2 regions of the Oceanobacillus sp. CAU 1775 genome follow, and region 1 is predicted to be linked to the other one. Evidence: a T-box and tRNA genes for the amino acid it is inferred to sense, from the RefSeq annotation. Region 1 holds a T-box; the other holds one or more tRNA genes.
What was found. A T-box is a leader RNA that pairs with one kind of tRNA and senses whether it is charged. The one in region 1 lies ahead of ACXYMZ_RS09190 (valine--tRNA ligase), so its partner is inferred to be a tRNA-Val.

Region 1 (7,416 bases):
CCAAGAGTTTATTGCAACGAGTTATGGTGTTGATATTCGTCTTCAAGTTGTAGGTGACGAAGTAGTTGCAAGTATGAAGCGGAAATCAAAAAATGATTTTAGAGCAAATATTACTGCTGGCGGAACGATGGAATCATATACTCCTTCGATTGAAGAAAAAGAATTAGCTGTAAAAGCTACCAAGGCCATTGGGGCAGACTTTGCTGGTGTCGATCTATTATACGGGGAAAACAATCAACCAGTAATCTGCGAAATAAACTCGAATGCACATATACGTAATTTATATGAATGTACAGGGGTTAATGCAGCAAATCATATAATAAAATATATTTTAACTGAAATAAAATAAACGAAGTGCCTCATTCAGTTAACTGTTTCTGTTGTTAAAAATAGGGTTATATAAAGTAAACACAAATTTTTCAACACATATTTATACAGTCAACGAACATTCATAAAGAAAAAAACGTTCAGGAAGTCTGAGCGTTTTTTAATAAATCCGAATCTAATTATGGTTAAGCAGTCGTTATTTTATATAAATCAACTTATAAAACTACTATTACCTTTTTTAATATGTACACATTTGTTTGACACTACATTATTTCATCAGTTCAGAAAAATACCTTTTAATATCTTCTGGCAATTCCTCAACTGCAAGAATTCTTAATATTTCCGTTCCAGGAGATGTCATAATTACATAAGATTTATTACCATAATCAAAGAGCGTAAATTGCCCTACCTTTTTCGCAGTATTTCCTTGAATATAATTAAAATCTTTTTCTGCAAAACTATCTTCGTATCCGTCTAATAACAGTTTTTGTATATCTTCAAAACTATTTGCAAAAGTGAGTTCTTGATACAATTCAAGTGAATTTCTAGGTGGTAAAAACAACATAAAATAAATTGAAGCACCTATAATTAGTAAGACTAAAACTAAGTAAATAATCCAATCTTTTAATGACCTTTTCTTTCTAAGCATCATTTCCTCCTCTTTTTCTGGTGTAATAATTTAACACATTAACTCTAACAAGAACATTTCATAATCTTTTGTTTATTTTACCATATAAATCAAATTAGATTTAAGGGAATGTTAAAACTCTAATATTTTGACATAGACTTTTTCAATATCCAATTAGTTTATTGTAATGAATGGTATGCTTCACATTAAAAAGTATTGAAAAAGTAAAAAGAGAGACACCAATTCATTTACGAATGATGTCTCTCAAGAAACCTTTTATTAAAAGACTTCGCCCCGTTATTTGAACAACTTACGTTCATACGGTTATCTCTTAATATTAACCTTTTAATTCTGTCAATCTTGCTTTCACTTTTGCTTGTTTATCAAGATAATCTTTTTCTTTTTGTTTCTCTTCTTCGACAACGGAATCTGGAGCTTTGCTTACAAATCCTTGATTCGCAAGTTTCTTTTGAACTCGTTCTACTTCTTTCGTCCACTTTTCTAATTCTTTTTCTAATCTTTTAATTTCCTTCTCGAAATCAATTAGACCTTCAAGTGGTAAGAAAATTTCTGCTCCAGTTACGACAGCTGTCATTGCTTTTTCTTTCATTTCGATTTTACTTGCAATCGATAATTCTTCTGTATTACAGAAGCGTTCGAGATATTCACGATTGCCATCTAACTCTGATACAATATCTTCGTTTTCAGCTTCGATAAACATGTTGATTTTTTTCGACATTGGTGTATCAACTTCTGCACGAATGTTACGTACAGATTTAATAATTGATACCAAGCGAGACATTTCTTTCACTGCTTTTTCATCTTGGAAGTCTTTATTTACTTCTGGCCAGCTAGCAATGGTGATTGATTCCCCTGCGTGCGGTAACTGCTGCCAAATTTCTTCTGTAATGAATGGCATATATGGATGCAATAAACGCATTGTTTGATCAAGCACATGAGCCAATACGGATTGAGTCGTTTTCTTCTTAGCTTCGTCATCTCCGTATAGTGGAAGTTTTGCCATTTCAATATACCAGTCACAGAATTCATCCCAGATAAAGTTGTATAAATGACGACCTGCTTCCCCAAATTCATATTTCTCCGTGTTTTTTGTTACTTGTTCAATTGTTTCGTTCAAACGAGTCAAAATCCACTTATCAGCTAAGGATAGATCACCTGTTAAATCAATGTCTTCATACGTGAAGCCTTCAAGATTCATTAAAGAGAAACGTGACGCATTCCATATTTTATTGGCGAAGTTCCAGGTAGATTCTACTTTCTCCCAATAAAATCTTAAATCTTGCCCTGGCGTTGATCCTGTTAGTAAGAAATAACGAAGTGAGTCTGCACCGTACTTTTCAATAACATCCATCGGGTCTACACCATTACCAAGTGACTTACTCATCTTTCTACCTTCTGAATCACGAATTAAACCGTGAATCAAAACATCGTTAAATGGTTTTTCACCTGTAAACTCTTGGGACTGGAAAATCATTCGTGCTACCCAGAAGAAGATAATATCATATCCGGTTACGAGCACTCCTGTTGGGAAAAAACGTTTGAAGTCTTCAGCATCAGTATCTGGCCAGCCCATCGTTGAAAATGGCCATAATGCAGATGAGAACCATGTATCAAGAACATCTTCGTCCTGCTCCCAATTTTCAATATCGGCTGGAGCTTCTTTACCAACATAAATCTCTTTCGTCTCTTTATGGTACCAAGCCGGAATACGGTGTCCCCACCAAAGTTGACGTGAAATTACCCAGTCTCTTATATTTTCCATCCAATGTAAATACGTTCTTTCGAAACGTTCTGGATAGAAATCTACTTTCCCTTCACTCTGCTGCAATTCAATTGCTGCATCAGCCAATGGTTGCATTTTTACGAACCATTGAGTGGATAAATAAGGTTCAACAACCGCTCCACTACGTTCAGAATGTCCTACTTGATGAACTCGATCTTCAATTTTAAATAGTACTCCAAGTTCCTCAAGTTCCTTTATAATTTCTTTACGACATTCAAAACGGTCCATTCCTTCATATTTTCCAGCATTTTCATTCATCGTGCCATCTTCATTCATTACGAGGACACGCTCAAGGTCGTGACGATTACCAATTTCGAAGTCGTTTGGATCGTGAGCTGGTGTAATTTTCACCGCTCCTGAACCTAACTCTCTGTCTACATAATCATCAGCTACAATTTTTATTTCACGCCCCACGATTGGAAGAATTACTGTTTTACCAACTAAGTGTTGGTAACGTTCATCATCCGGATGTACGGCAACAGCTGTATCTCCAAGCATTGTTTCAGGACGAGTCGTTGCAATTTCAATAACTTCATCACTGTCTTTGATAGGATATCTCAAATGATAAAATTTGCCTTCAACCTCTTCATAAATAACTTCAATATCGGATAATGCAGTTTTTGTTTGTGGATCCCAGTTAATGATATACTCGCCGCGATAAATAAGACCTTTTTCATATAGTTTTATAAATACTTCTTTAACAGCTTCAGATAAACCTTCATCTAAAGTGAAACGCTCTCTTGAGTAATCAAGGCTTAAGCCTAGCTTTTCCCATTGTGAACGGATAAAGTCAGCATATTCTTCTTTCCATTCCCAAGCTTTTTCAAGGAACTTTTCTCTACCAAGTTCATAACCACTCGTACCCATTTCTCTAAGTCTTTCTTCAACTTTAGCTTGTGTAGCTATTCCTGCATGGTCCATTCCTGGAAGCCATAGTACATCATAGCCTTGCATTCTCTTCATTCTTGTTATTGTATCTTGCATGGTTGTATCCCATGCATGGCCAAGGTGAAGTCTGCCAGTTACGTTTGGTGGTGGAATTACAATGGAATACGGTTCTTTGTTCACATCTCCAGTAGCTTCAAAGAATTTTCCATCTAACCAAAATTGGTAACGGCCCGCTTCAACTTCTCCCGGGTTGTATTTTGGTGGCAATGAATTTTTGTTTTCTGTCATCAGAATCTTCCTCCTTTAATTTAAAAATCAAAAAACCCTTCTCATCCTAATAAAGGACGAAAAGGGTTAGCTTCCGTGGTACCACCTTTGTTTACAAATAACTTTCATTTGTACACTCATCGTTTGATATCGGTTTTAAACCGGCACACTTCTACTCTCCTTCAAAGTGGCTGCATCAAGGGCGACCTTCCAAAATAACCTTTCTAGGAAATTCTCAGTAATCATTTCCCTTCCTGTAGATGTTTATCTCGTACTCTTCCCTATCCATTGCATCTAAATTATTTGATTATGATTTATTCTAGCGATTAACAGCCAAAACGTCAACTATTATTATCCTGTTGCATATAATTATCTTATACCTTATGAAAAGTAATGACAAGAGGTGAAAATATGGCTCGTTATTATCGATATCGTTTACCACCATGGGCGAGAAAATGTTTATGGGCAATTGAAAAAGCAATGGCACCCTTATTAATTTATCAAATACTACGAACATTCATCTTTCCAACCACATTGGATGTTTTTTTATTAGGCATTTTTGTAATTGTATTCGTTGCCTTTTATCTAAAGTGGATTTAAGTTTGCTCATTCTTATTTTCTGAAGCCTGAAAATCATAAATACGGTCATTAAATTTTAACCCAAATACGATTGTTCTATACAATTCATCTATTTGCATCGTCTGTTTTAGCATAGAGGCTTTTTGTCTTTTTGTTGATTGGTATTTTTCTAATTCTAATAAATAAGGTTCGACATTCAATAAATGGAGCGTTGTTATAGCTAACTCTATTAGTTGAAGTGGGTTTTCATCAAGATAGCTGGGAAAAGCGTCTAAAAGTAGATCAATCGAACGATAACTTCGCTTAGCTTCCATACTAAATACATCCAGTAAATCATGCATGGAATGATTATAAGAGCCGAATTCCCAATTAATAAAATACGAATCAAGAAAATGACTCTGTTCTAATTTACCATGAATGAGACTATTCCCCCAATAAACTTCTTCATCAAGCTCTCTAATAATTGTAGCTGTTAATTGTTGTGATTGTTTCATAGCGTATGAAAGATCACGATAATGGGTTAACACTTGTAACTCTAATGGGGAAGGATATAGTTTCCTTTCAAACTTCTCAACATATTGGAGAGCTTTTTGTTCTAGCTTCATGCAATGATTCTGATAAGTCTTAAATTCTTCAAGAACATCCATTTCTTTTACGTTTGTAAGCTGTTTCGTCTGTAAATGAATGGTTCCTAAAGTTCGTAAATATTTACCGAAATCTTCTTTGGAGGGTTCTTTTTCTGTTGTCTTTACCCATGGCAATAGATAGTAGACTTCCCCTTCTGCTTCAACATAAAGCTTTCTATCTACTGTTAAATAAATTGGCAAGATCCCTGATAAATTCTTTTCCTGTGCGAGATGATATATTTGCAACCACTTGTTCACATTATTTGTTTTTAGATGACTTCTTTTGAGTGCATACATTTTACCATTTGCTTTTATCTGAGTGAGACGGTCTGTTATTGGAACAACACCTTGAGGAAAAATATGATATTGTTTCAGAATTTCAGTAAATTTATTCACAGAGATCCCCCCAGCCTAGTATGTAAAAAACCCCTTGTAAAATTTAGCAAGGGGATATAACTATTTTTTTGGTATATATAATAGTTGCCCTTCTTGAATATCAAAATCTTCGTCTAGTTCATTTTGCTTTATGAGTTGTAAAGTACTAATTTGAAATCTTTCGGCAATCGTTTCAATCGTATCGTCTTCTTGAACAATACATAATTTCAATTTTGAGTATCGCTCTTCTGTCTCACCACGAAACATATCTTTTAAATAGCCAAGGTCCTGTACTTCTTCTACAACTTCACTATCTTCTTCCTCTTCCTCTACTCGAATATCAATTTCAATTTCCTCACGTGTTTCTTCTAATAATTCTTCAGTCTCTTCTTCTTCTTCCGGGCTTTTCAATTCGAATTCAAAGCTTGGAAATGCTAACTCTTCTATACTTTCTTCCAACTCTTCTTCACGATTTTCCTTCAACGGCGTTGCTGCTTTATTTATTCCGTTTATTTTTGCAACTGCTTTAAGTTTTAAGTGGTCATTTGTTGGAAATTCATAATTAAAATCTAGCATTTCTATCTGGATATCTTCTAATTCAGTTACTCGATACAAAGGAACAGAGATTTCGATAGGTAATGGATGTGAGAACTCTTGTTTATTCTCATCGACTTCTGTTATACTCTCGATGTATCTTTTTGCTGTGAAATCTTCTTGTTCGAGTGTTAATTCTTCTCTATTTTCATCTAAAACAGCCTGGAACTCACCTTGCAGCATAATCTCTCCACGAATGGTAACATATTCATCGTCTGCCTGCACACTAACATTTGGCTCTAGTGAAATCGTTAATAACTCTTCTACATGAGAACCCTGATTAAAATACACCGATTCTACTAATTCAAACTGAAATTCGTTATTATCTTGAGGCAAATGTATTTCCTCCTTTCAAGAATTTACAAGAAAAATAATCTTAACATACACTAACTATATGAAAAGATGATTCTACATATGCATGAAAAAAACTGATGATTTCTATAGGTAACTAAGAAATCATCAGTTTAAATTAATTGTTTTATAAAGTTGCAAATACCTTGTGTATCGCTTGAATGGTAGTTGAAATATCTTCATCCGTATGTGCTGTTGAAAGAAAAAGTCCTTCAAATTGTGAGGGTGGTAAAAAGATACCCTCTTTGATCATTCCTTGGTAATAAGCTGCAAACATTTTTGTGTCTGAGGTTTGCGCTTTCTCAAAATTTATTACTCTCTCTTTCGTGAAAAACACACCTAACATTGAGCCTACACGATTAATGTGAAGCGGTATCTTATATTTTTCTTTTGCTTCGATAAAACCTGATTCGAGCTTGTCGGCTTTTTTATTTAATGATTCATATGCTTCTTCGTCCATTGCGCTTAATGTTTCATACCCTGCCGTCATCGCTAACGGGTTTCCTGATAAAGTACCGGCTTGATAAATCTTACCAGTAGGGGCTAAATGCTCCATGATTTCACGTTTCCCACCAATAGCTCCTACAGGTAAGCCTCCACCAATAACTTTTCCTAGGCATGTTAAATCTGGATGCACCTGATAATAGCCCTGTGCTGAATGGTAGCCCACACGAAAACCTGTCATTACTTCATCGAAAATTAGCAAGGAACGATAATCTGTTGTAATCTCTCTTAATTTCTCTAAGAAGTTATTAATTGGAGGTACTACACCCATATTTCCACATATAGGCTCTGCAATTACAGCTGCAATCTTGTCCCCATATTGCTCAAATGCTACTTTCACACTTTCGAAATCATTGTAAGGTACGGTTATTGTATTGCTTGCAACAGATGCAGGCACACCAGGACTATCTGGTAGGCCAAGAGTAGCAACACCTGAACCTGCTTTTATTAGTAATGAATCCCCGTGTCCATGA
Region 2 (7,416 bases), on a different contig from region 1:
TCTAGTTCTTCATTCAGAATTTCCCTTGCCTCTGGAATTCTTCCTAATTGATACACCGAAAAAATCTCTTCAGCAACTTCACCCCATGCAGACATCTTTTCAAGAGACGTGATGAAATCCGCGGATTCAATAATTTCTATCGCTTGATGTTCAAGAGCTGTACTCTCTTCTAATCCCTCATCATACGATCGTTTATATTCAATATCACCAAATAAAAAATGACCTTGGATCAATCTCGTACGATCCAATAAATTAATCACTAATTTTTCACTAGTGATTAAAACTTCCATCTCTTGATCTAGTATTGTTTTTAAATCATCATTTACTGTCTTAATTGAATAAATCATAAAACCACAAAGTACTACAACAAAAAATAAAACAATTGAAAAACTAAACAATATTTTCTGCCTTAATTTCTTGAATTTAAAAATGTTACTTAATCTCTTCATCCCCGCACTCCTAACTATTATTTTCTGTCTACTTCTTAAAAAATCCTTCATTATGTATAAAGCTCTCACACCTATTATAAGTCTTTTGGCTCATTACAAAGGTTAAGATTTTTTTACATACCGTAAATAGTCACAAAACTTATGATGGAGAAAGGCTCAGCAATTTGATAAAATATATTTCCAACGCATTCTAATTTTTTAGTAAAAAGTCACCAAATAGATTAAATTTCATCGCTATATACATTGATAATAATTCACAAAAAGATATAATGAACTAGGTATATAAGTTTATAGAATGGGTGATAAGTTGAAATCTTTATCAAGAAAAATTGTAGGTGTCCTTTCTTTATCTTTACTTTTTAGTTTTTTAACAACAAATGTGTTTATGTATCTCAATATATACGATCAAACATTGGATTCCGTTGGTGTTGAGGCTTATGGATGTGCGAGTATCACTACAGCCTTAATTACGACAGAAGAAATGGAATTGATCTTAGATGGTGATGCGGAAGCTGCAGAAATTTTAGGAAATGAATTGGATTGGACAGTAGACCATAAACATATCTTTAGAAATCAATACATACTTGATTTAGAAGGTAATGTGATCGTAGCTGACAATTACACGAAAGAAATAGGCGTAGACGTAGGATACAAACATCCAATTGACCAAGAAACAATCGATAACATTGTGAACGGAAAACATGAAGATTATAGTGATATCTATGATTTTAATAATCTCGAAACAATAACTGGTTTTGCACCGATATATAAGGACCAAGATCCGCGAAATGAAGTTATTGCAATAAGCGCGATCGACTTTCCAGGACAAATCGTCCAAGACCGAACACTCAACATATTATTTTCATCATTAATTTGGAATTTAGTTCCTCTCTTTGCTGTATTAGCTATTTCAGCATTCTTCACACGCCGATTAATTAAACCAATTGAAGAAGTTACAGAGAACGTTAAAGAAGTAAGTAATGGTGATTTAACAGTTGTCTTTGACCACAAATCAAATGATGAAATTGGAGTTCTATCAGAAAACCTAAATATGTTAATTGATAAGTTCAGAGATATTTTATCTGATGTTGCAATGAATACAAAAACACTAGCAGCTACTTCTGAAGAGTTGTCAGCTAGCTCACAATACATATCAGATATTTCGAATAGAAATACTTCAGATATAGAAAATATCAATAATATGTCATCGGAGCAGCTGGTTCATACGGATCAAATAAATGAAATTATCGTTAATTTATCTAATCATATTCATTCGATTTCTAAGCAACTGAATGATTTTGCCAATATCTCAAAAGAAACTGTTGCAGAATCGATTTCAGGAATTAACACGATGAATGATACTAATCTACAAATGGAAAGTATCGGGAATAAAATTGGTAGTTTAACAGATACGATGGTTTCACTGCAACATAAGTCAGAGCAAATTGATAATATTATTCATATTATTAATGATATCGCCAACCAAACAAATATCTTGTCTCTAAACGCAGCAATTGAAGCAGCAAGAGCTGGAGAATCGGGTAAAGGATTTGCGGTTGTTGCCGACGAAGTACGTAATCTGGCAGAAATGTCTGGCGAATCAACAGAAAATATTCGTTCCTTACTAAATGAAATTCAAAGTGAAATTGAAGAAGCTCTAACCGAAAGTAAAGAAGGTAATGAAGAAACACAACTTGGTTTAGCAAAAACGCAAGAAGCAGGAGCCATATTCCACTTAATTTCTGATAAAGTTAAAACTGCAAACAATGACTTCATAGCTTCCTCTGAGTCTGTTAATGAAGTTTCGACAGAATTGGAAGAGATTGTTGCTAAAATGAAGGAAGTTGTAGCTTTACTAAGTAATACAACTGAAAATACCAACACCGTTTCTAGCGCTATCAATGATCAAAATAACTCGTTTAATGAAATTGTAGAAGTAACCCATGCACTTGCAGCACTTTCAGAGAATCTTGAAGAAAAGATTGCTTACTTTAAGATTAAAGCTAAATAGAAAAAAGAGACCTTAGCATTTTTGCTTTGGTCTCTTTTTTCATTTTAATGTGTCATTGTACCATTATCGATAACAAGTTCCGTACCCGTTACAGCTTTTGCATCATCACTTGCCAAGTAAATAGCACCATTCGCAATATCTTCTGGTTCAGCAATATGATTTGGAAGTGGACTTGAAACTTTTACATGTTCCCACAAATCAGGATTATCATTGAAAACTTTCTTCAACATATCTGTCATAATTCCACCCGGATACACAGCACTACAACGGATATTATCTTTCGCAAAGTAATGTGCAACGTGCTTAGTCAGCGCACGAACACTTCCTTTCGAAGCAGAATAGGCAGCGTCTCCACCATCAGCAGTACCAGACTTCATACCGCCAATCGATGCAATATTAACAATAGATCCTCCACCGTTTTCTTGCATTTTAGGAATACTTTTTTGAATGCCTAACATTGTTCCTAATGAATTCACCTGCATGACTTTCATATACTCCTCAGGGTTTAATTCAAGTACACCTTTGTTTGACATCATTGCAGCGTTATTAACTAATACATCAAGTTTCCCAAATTTCTCAACTGTCGTATTAACGACACTCTCCCAACCTGCTCCATCTGTAACATCTAATTTTAATGCAAGATGTTCATCTCCATATTTAGCAATCGTTTCTTTCAACTTTTCTTCGTTTAAATCCACACCGACAACTTTTGCGCCCTCTTCAGTAAAACGCTTAACAAGAGCTTCGCCCAAACCTTGTGCAGCTCCTGTAATGATTGCTACTTTTCCATCTAATCTTCCCATTATTCAACCTCTTTTCTAAATATTATTGGTAAAGCTAAAACATATTATATCCTCATCGTTGTGTAGTTACCCATAGAATACGTAGATTAAACGACATCATTTATGAGTTTTAAACGCTTCATTATTTTGAAGGTATTCTAGCCGGCACCTATGTATCGTTCCAAATAATATAGCCATACTAAAATATATAATGAACTTTATACAGATCATTTTTTTAGTGACAAATAGAAATATTGCTAAAAAAGGAGTCTCAACATGACTATCTTAGAATTATTGCTTCGACTAACCATCACGTTCATCACTCTCATCGTGTTAGCAAGGATCATGGGGAGAAAGGAAATATCTCAAATGACCTTCTTTAATTTCGTGTCCGCTTTGTCATTTGGGACGATCGGGGCTTCACTTGCAATTGATTCTTCCATAAGTATTCTAAATGGTTTAATAGCTCTCATTGTCTGGAGTGCGTTTACAGTTATCGTTGGGATTCTCGATATTAAATCACCCTTAGCCAGATTGGCTGTAGAAGGGCAACCACGAATTTTAATTAAAAATGGTAAGGTGATGGAGAGTGAACTTCGAAAGGTACGTTTAGATATAGATGCTTTAAGCCAACTGTTACGTAAGAATAGTGTGTTCAGCTTCACAGACGTTGACTATGCCATATTTGAAACCGATGGAACACTTTCCGTTATGAAAAAAGTCATCGCGCAACCGGTGACTAAAAATGATATGAATATTCCAGTTGCAGAAAGTATTATTCCGATTCCTACAACAATTATTTCTGATGGGAAGGTTAAGAAAGATAATTTGAAAAAATTGCATTTAAGTGAGGAATGGCTAAGCGGACAGTTAAAGTCTGCTAATATTCTATCCATTGATGATGTCTTTTTTGCGGAAGTGCAGAAGGATGGAACGTTGTATATTGATAAAAGAAAAGATGACTCTCAATAATGAAGTCATCTTTTTTGAATGAAGTTAAATTAATTATGAAAGTATTTTCTTGAGTAAGTTTTACGTTTGTACCTATATATGAATATTACTTGTTATAAATCTCTTTATAAGCAATGACTTTTAGCGCTGCTATTTCCTCTTCGGTAAAATTCTTTTCAACCTCTAGCATAAGCTGCTCCTTCGTCATTTCACCTTGCTGTACTTTGGATTGTATATCTTGGATTCCAGAAATCCCTAACTTTTTAATCACAACTCTTGTGGCTTCTTCTTTAGTGGTAAAGGGTAATTCATCTTCCTCGACTGTTTTTGCGTCATCTATAAAAGCCTTCAACTGTGGATCACTTTCAATTACTTTTATAATGTTTTCCATTTCACCGCTTTCTTCAAGCTCAGTTGATACTACTTCAATTATCTTTGCAGAGGCAATATTTGTTCCGAAATAATATACGCCATAACCGATACAAATCAGAACAATAATTATTATAGTAAGATACTTAATAAATCTCATAATACTTCTCCCCCTTAGCTTTATATAATAGCATGGAGTGGTGTTTATTTAAATACAAATTTGTAAGGTTTGCCAACCTGTAAGCATGTTAGATTTTCCAAAACTTTATCACCAAGCTTAGATTTACTTTTTAACAATTTCAAACAAAAAATAACGCTCACCCATTTATAGGATAAGCGTTACAATTAGTGATTCCGATTGGGCTCGAACCAACGACCTCATGCCTGTCAAGCATGCGCTCTCCCAGCTGAGCTACGGAATCGTTATTAAATTTTGACAGCAAGAATAGTATATAATAGAAACCCAAAGCCTGCAAGTATCATTCTTTTACTACTTACAAGCAATCATCCAAATTATAATTTAATATCAATCGTTCTTCCCAAGTTTGGATCTACTGCTTGGTCTGCTTGTGGTGCGCTTGCGTTTAACATTTGGAGCATGTCAACTGCTTGGTTGTTTCCAGTATCCATTGTCATTTTCATGACAGACAGGTTTGCTTGTTGCTTCACTTGTACTTGACTCATGATGGTTGATAATGCTGCAATATCCATGATTTCCCCCCTCATATGTATGTAGGTAATTTTATTCTTCATCTATAATAACATATTTTCCTTACTTTTACGTATGTATATGAAAGTATACAAAATTCCTTCGCTTCTCGAAGTAAATAGTGGTAAATTAGATTTGAACCGATTATAATAGTGAGATAGTTGGTAAAATTAATATTCTTATTTTTTTGGAGGGACATCATTGAAGAACGTATTTTCATTTTTAAAACCGTATAAATTATCCATCGTGTTGGCATATGTCATGATGTTGCTCGAGCTCGTAATTGAACTACTACTCCCCTTGTTCTTGGGACTTATGATTGATCAAGGAGTAATTGGTCAGGATGTTGGTAATATAGTGATGTGGGGCAGTATCATGGTTGGTATGTCGATACTTGCACTTGTGGTTGGGATATTTAATTCCTTTTATTCCTCACATGTTAGCTTCGCGTTTGGCTACGATTTACGACAAAAGTTATTCTCTAAGATTCAATACTTTTCATTTAAAAGCTTAAGTCATTATCCCACTTCTGGATTAGTCACTCGCTTTACAAATGATATCCGCCAAATTCAAAACATGATATTCATGGCACTACGAATTATGGCAAAAGCTCCACTGCTCGTTATTGGTGGTGTAACAATGGCCTTTGTGGTTAACGCCCGCTTAGCTATGATTTTCCTTATTACTGTACCACTACTTATTTTATTCTTATTCTTCGTGATGAAGTATGCGAGTAAAATGTTTGCTAAAGTACAGGGGAACGTCGACTTTGTTAACCGAGTAATGCAGGAGAACCTTGCTGGTATGCGATTAATCAAAGCATTTACGAGAAGAAGCTATGAAGAAGATCGCTTCATGGATGCAAACGATGCATTGGCTTCCTCAACAAGAAAGACTTTCCGTTTTATAGAAGCATCGATGCCAGTTCTTCTATTTATTATGAACGCGAGTCTTATCTTTATTATTTGGTTTGGTAATACACAGTCAATTGCTGGTGAAGCTGCAGTTGGTGAAGTAGTTGCAATTATAAACTATGCACTTCGTGTCGCAATGGCAATCTCTATGTTTGCCTTCATTATTATGGTCCTATCTCGAACAAAAGCTTCTACAGAACGTGTAAGTGAAGTATTAGCTCTTGAAGAAGAAAGCGATTCTGAAGAATATAGTGGAGATAGTGATTTAAGGGTTGAGCATGGAAAGGTAGAATATCGCAATGTTTCTTTCAAATATCCGACGGCTGATGAAATGACGCTAAAAGATATTTCATTCCAATTAAATCCAAGTGAAACACTAGCGATAATTGGAGCGACTGGAGCTGGAAAGACTTCTCTCTTCCAATTGATGCCTCGTCTTTACGAACCAACACAAGGTGAAATCTGGATCGATGATCGACTTGCATCTGACTATTCATTTATTGAGCTCAGAAATAATATCGGTTATGTACCACAGACTCCCCTATTATTTACTGGTACCATCCGGGATAATATTGCTTGGGGTAAAAATGATGCGACAGATGAAGAAATTGTTCAAGCAGCAAAAGATGCACAAATTCACGATACAATTATGAGTCTGCCAAATCAATATGAAACAAGAGTTGGTCAAAAAGGTGTAAACCTTTCTGGTGGACAAAAACAAAGGGTTTCCATTGCACGTGCATTAATCCGTAAACCTAAGTTTCTTATGTTGGATGATAGTACGAGTGCTTTAGATTTAACAACAGAAGGTAAATTACTAAAAGCAATTGAAAAATATAACTGTACAATGCTAATTATTACACAAAAGATTTCAACGGCGAAAACTGCTGACCGCATTCTTTTAATGGATGAGGGTGAGATCCTTTCAGTTGGCACACATCACGAGCTATTGAAGGAATCAGATTTATATCAGCAGATTGTTGAATCACAATTTGGAAAGGAGTATGCATATGTCCAATAATGAGTGGAAAGCTCCCTTTCAATATGAAAAAATCCCATTAGACACGGTTGAGGTTGATAAAGACAAACGTGCTAAGAACATGCGTGGAACGATTAAAAGAGTCTGGGATTATTTAGCAAGGCAAAAGAAAATGCTATTCCTCGTTATCTTTATGGTACTCATCAGTTCAGCCTTGGGCTTACTTGGTCCTTATATGATTGGGATGGCTAT

Region 2: it encodes a tRNA-Val, which carries the amino acid that the T-box ahead of ACXYMZ_RS09190 (valine--tRNA ligase) is inferred to sense. The anticodon was not compared.

What each region holds. Positions count from the first base shown of each region.
Region 1 is NZ_JBTLRO010000004.1:250,913-258,328, reverse strand. Features, by position in the region: gene ACXYMZ_RS09200 (ATP-grasp domain-containing protein) at 1-349, shown strand, start outside; gene ACXYMZ_RS09195 (hypothetical protein) at 596-976, opposite strand; gene ACXYMZ_RS09190 (valine--tRNA ligase) at 1,293-3,935, opposite strand; T-box leader at 3,985-4,212, opposite strand; gene ACXYMZ_RS09185 (hypothetical protein) at 4,326-4,514, shown strand; gene ACXYMZ_RS09180 (hypothetical protein) at 4,511-5,515, opposite strand; gene ACXYMZ_RS09175 (LysM peptidoglycan-binding domain-containing protein) at 5,576-6,424, opposite strand; gene hemL (glutamate-1-semialdehyde 2,1-aminomutase) at 6,567-7,416, opposite strand, start outside.
Region 2 is NZ_JBTLRO010000003.1:216,992-224,407, reverse strand. Features, by position in the region: gene ACXYMZ_RS07235 (methyl-accepting chemotaxis protein) at 1-449, opposite strand, end outside; gene ACXYMZ_RS07230 (methyl-accepting chemotaxis protein) at 745-2,460, shown strand; gene ACXYMZ_RS07225 (SDR family NAD(P)-dependent oxidoreductase) at 2,505-3,263, opposite strand; gene ACXYMZ_RS07220 (YetF domain-containing protein) at 3,519-4,214, shown strand; gene ACXYMZ_RS07215 (hypothetical protein) at 4,300-4,722, opposite strand; tRNA gene ACXYMZ_RS07210 (tRNA-Val) at 4,912-4,984, opposite strand; gene ACXYMZ_RS07205 (YjfB family protein) at 5,076-5,273, opposite strand; gene ACXYMZ_RS07200 (ABC transporter ATP-binding protein) at 5,473-7,206, shown strand; gene ACXYMZ_RS07195 (ABC transporter ATP-binding protein) at 7,196-7,416, shown strand, end outside.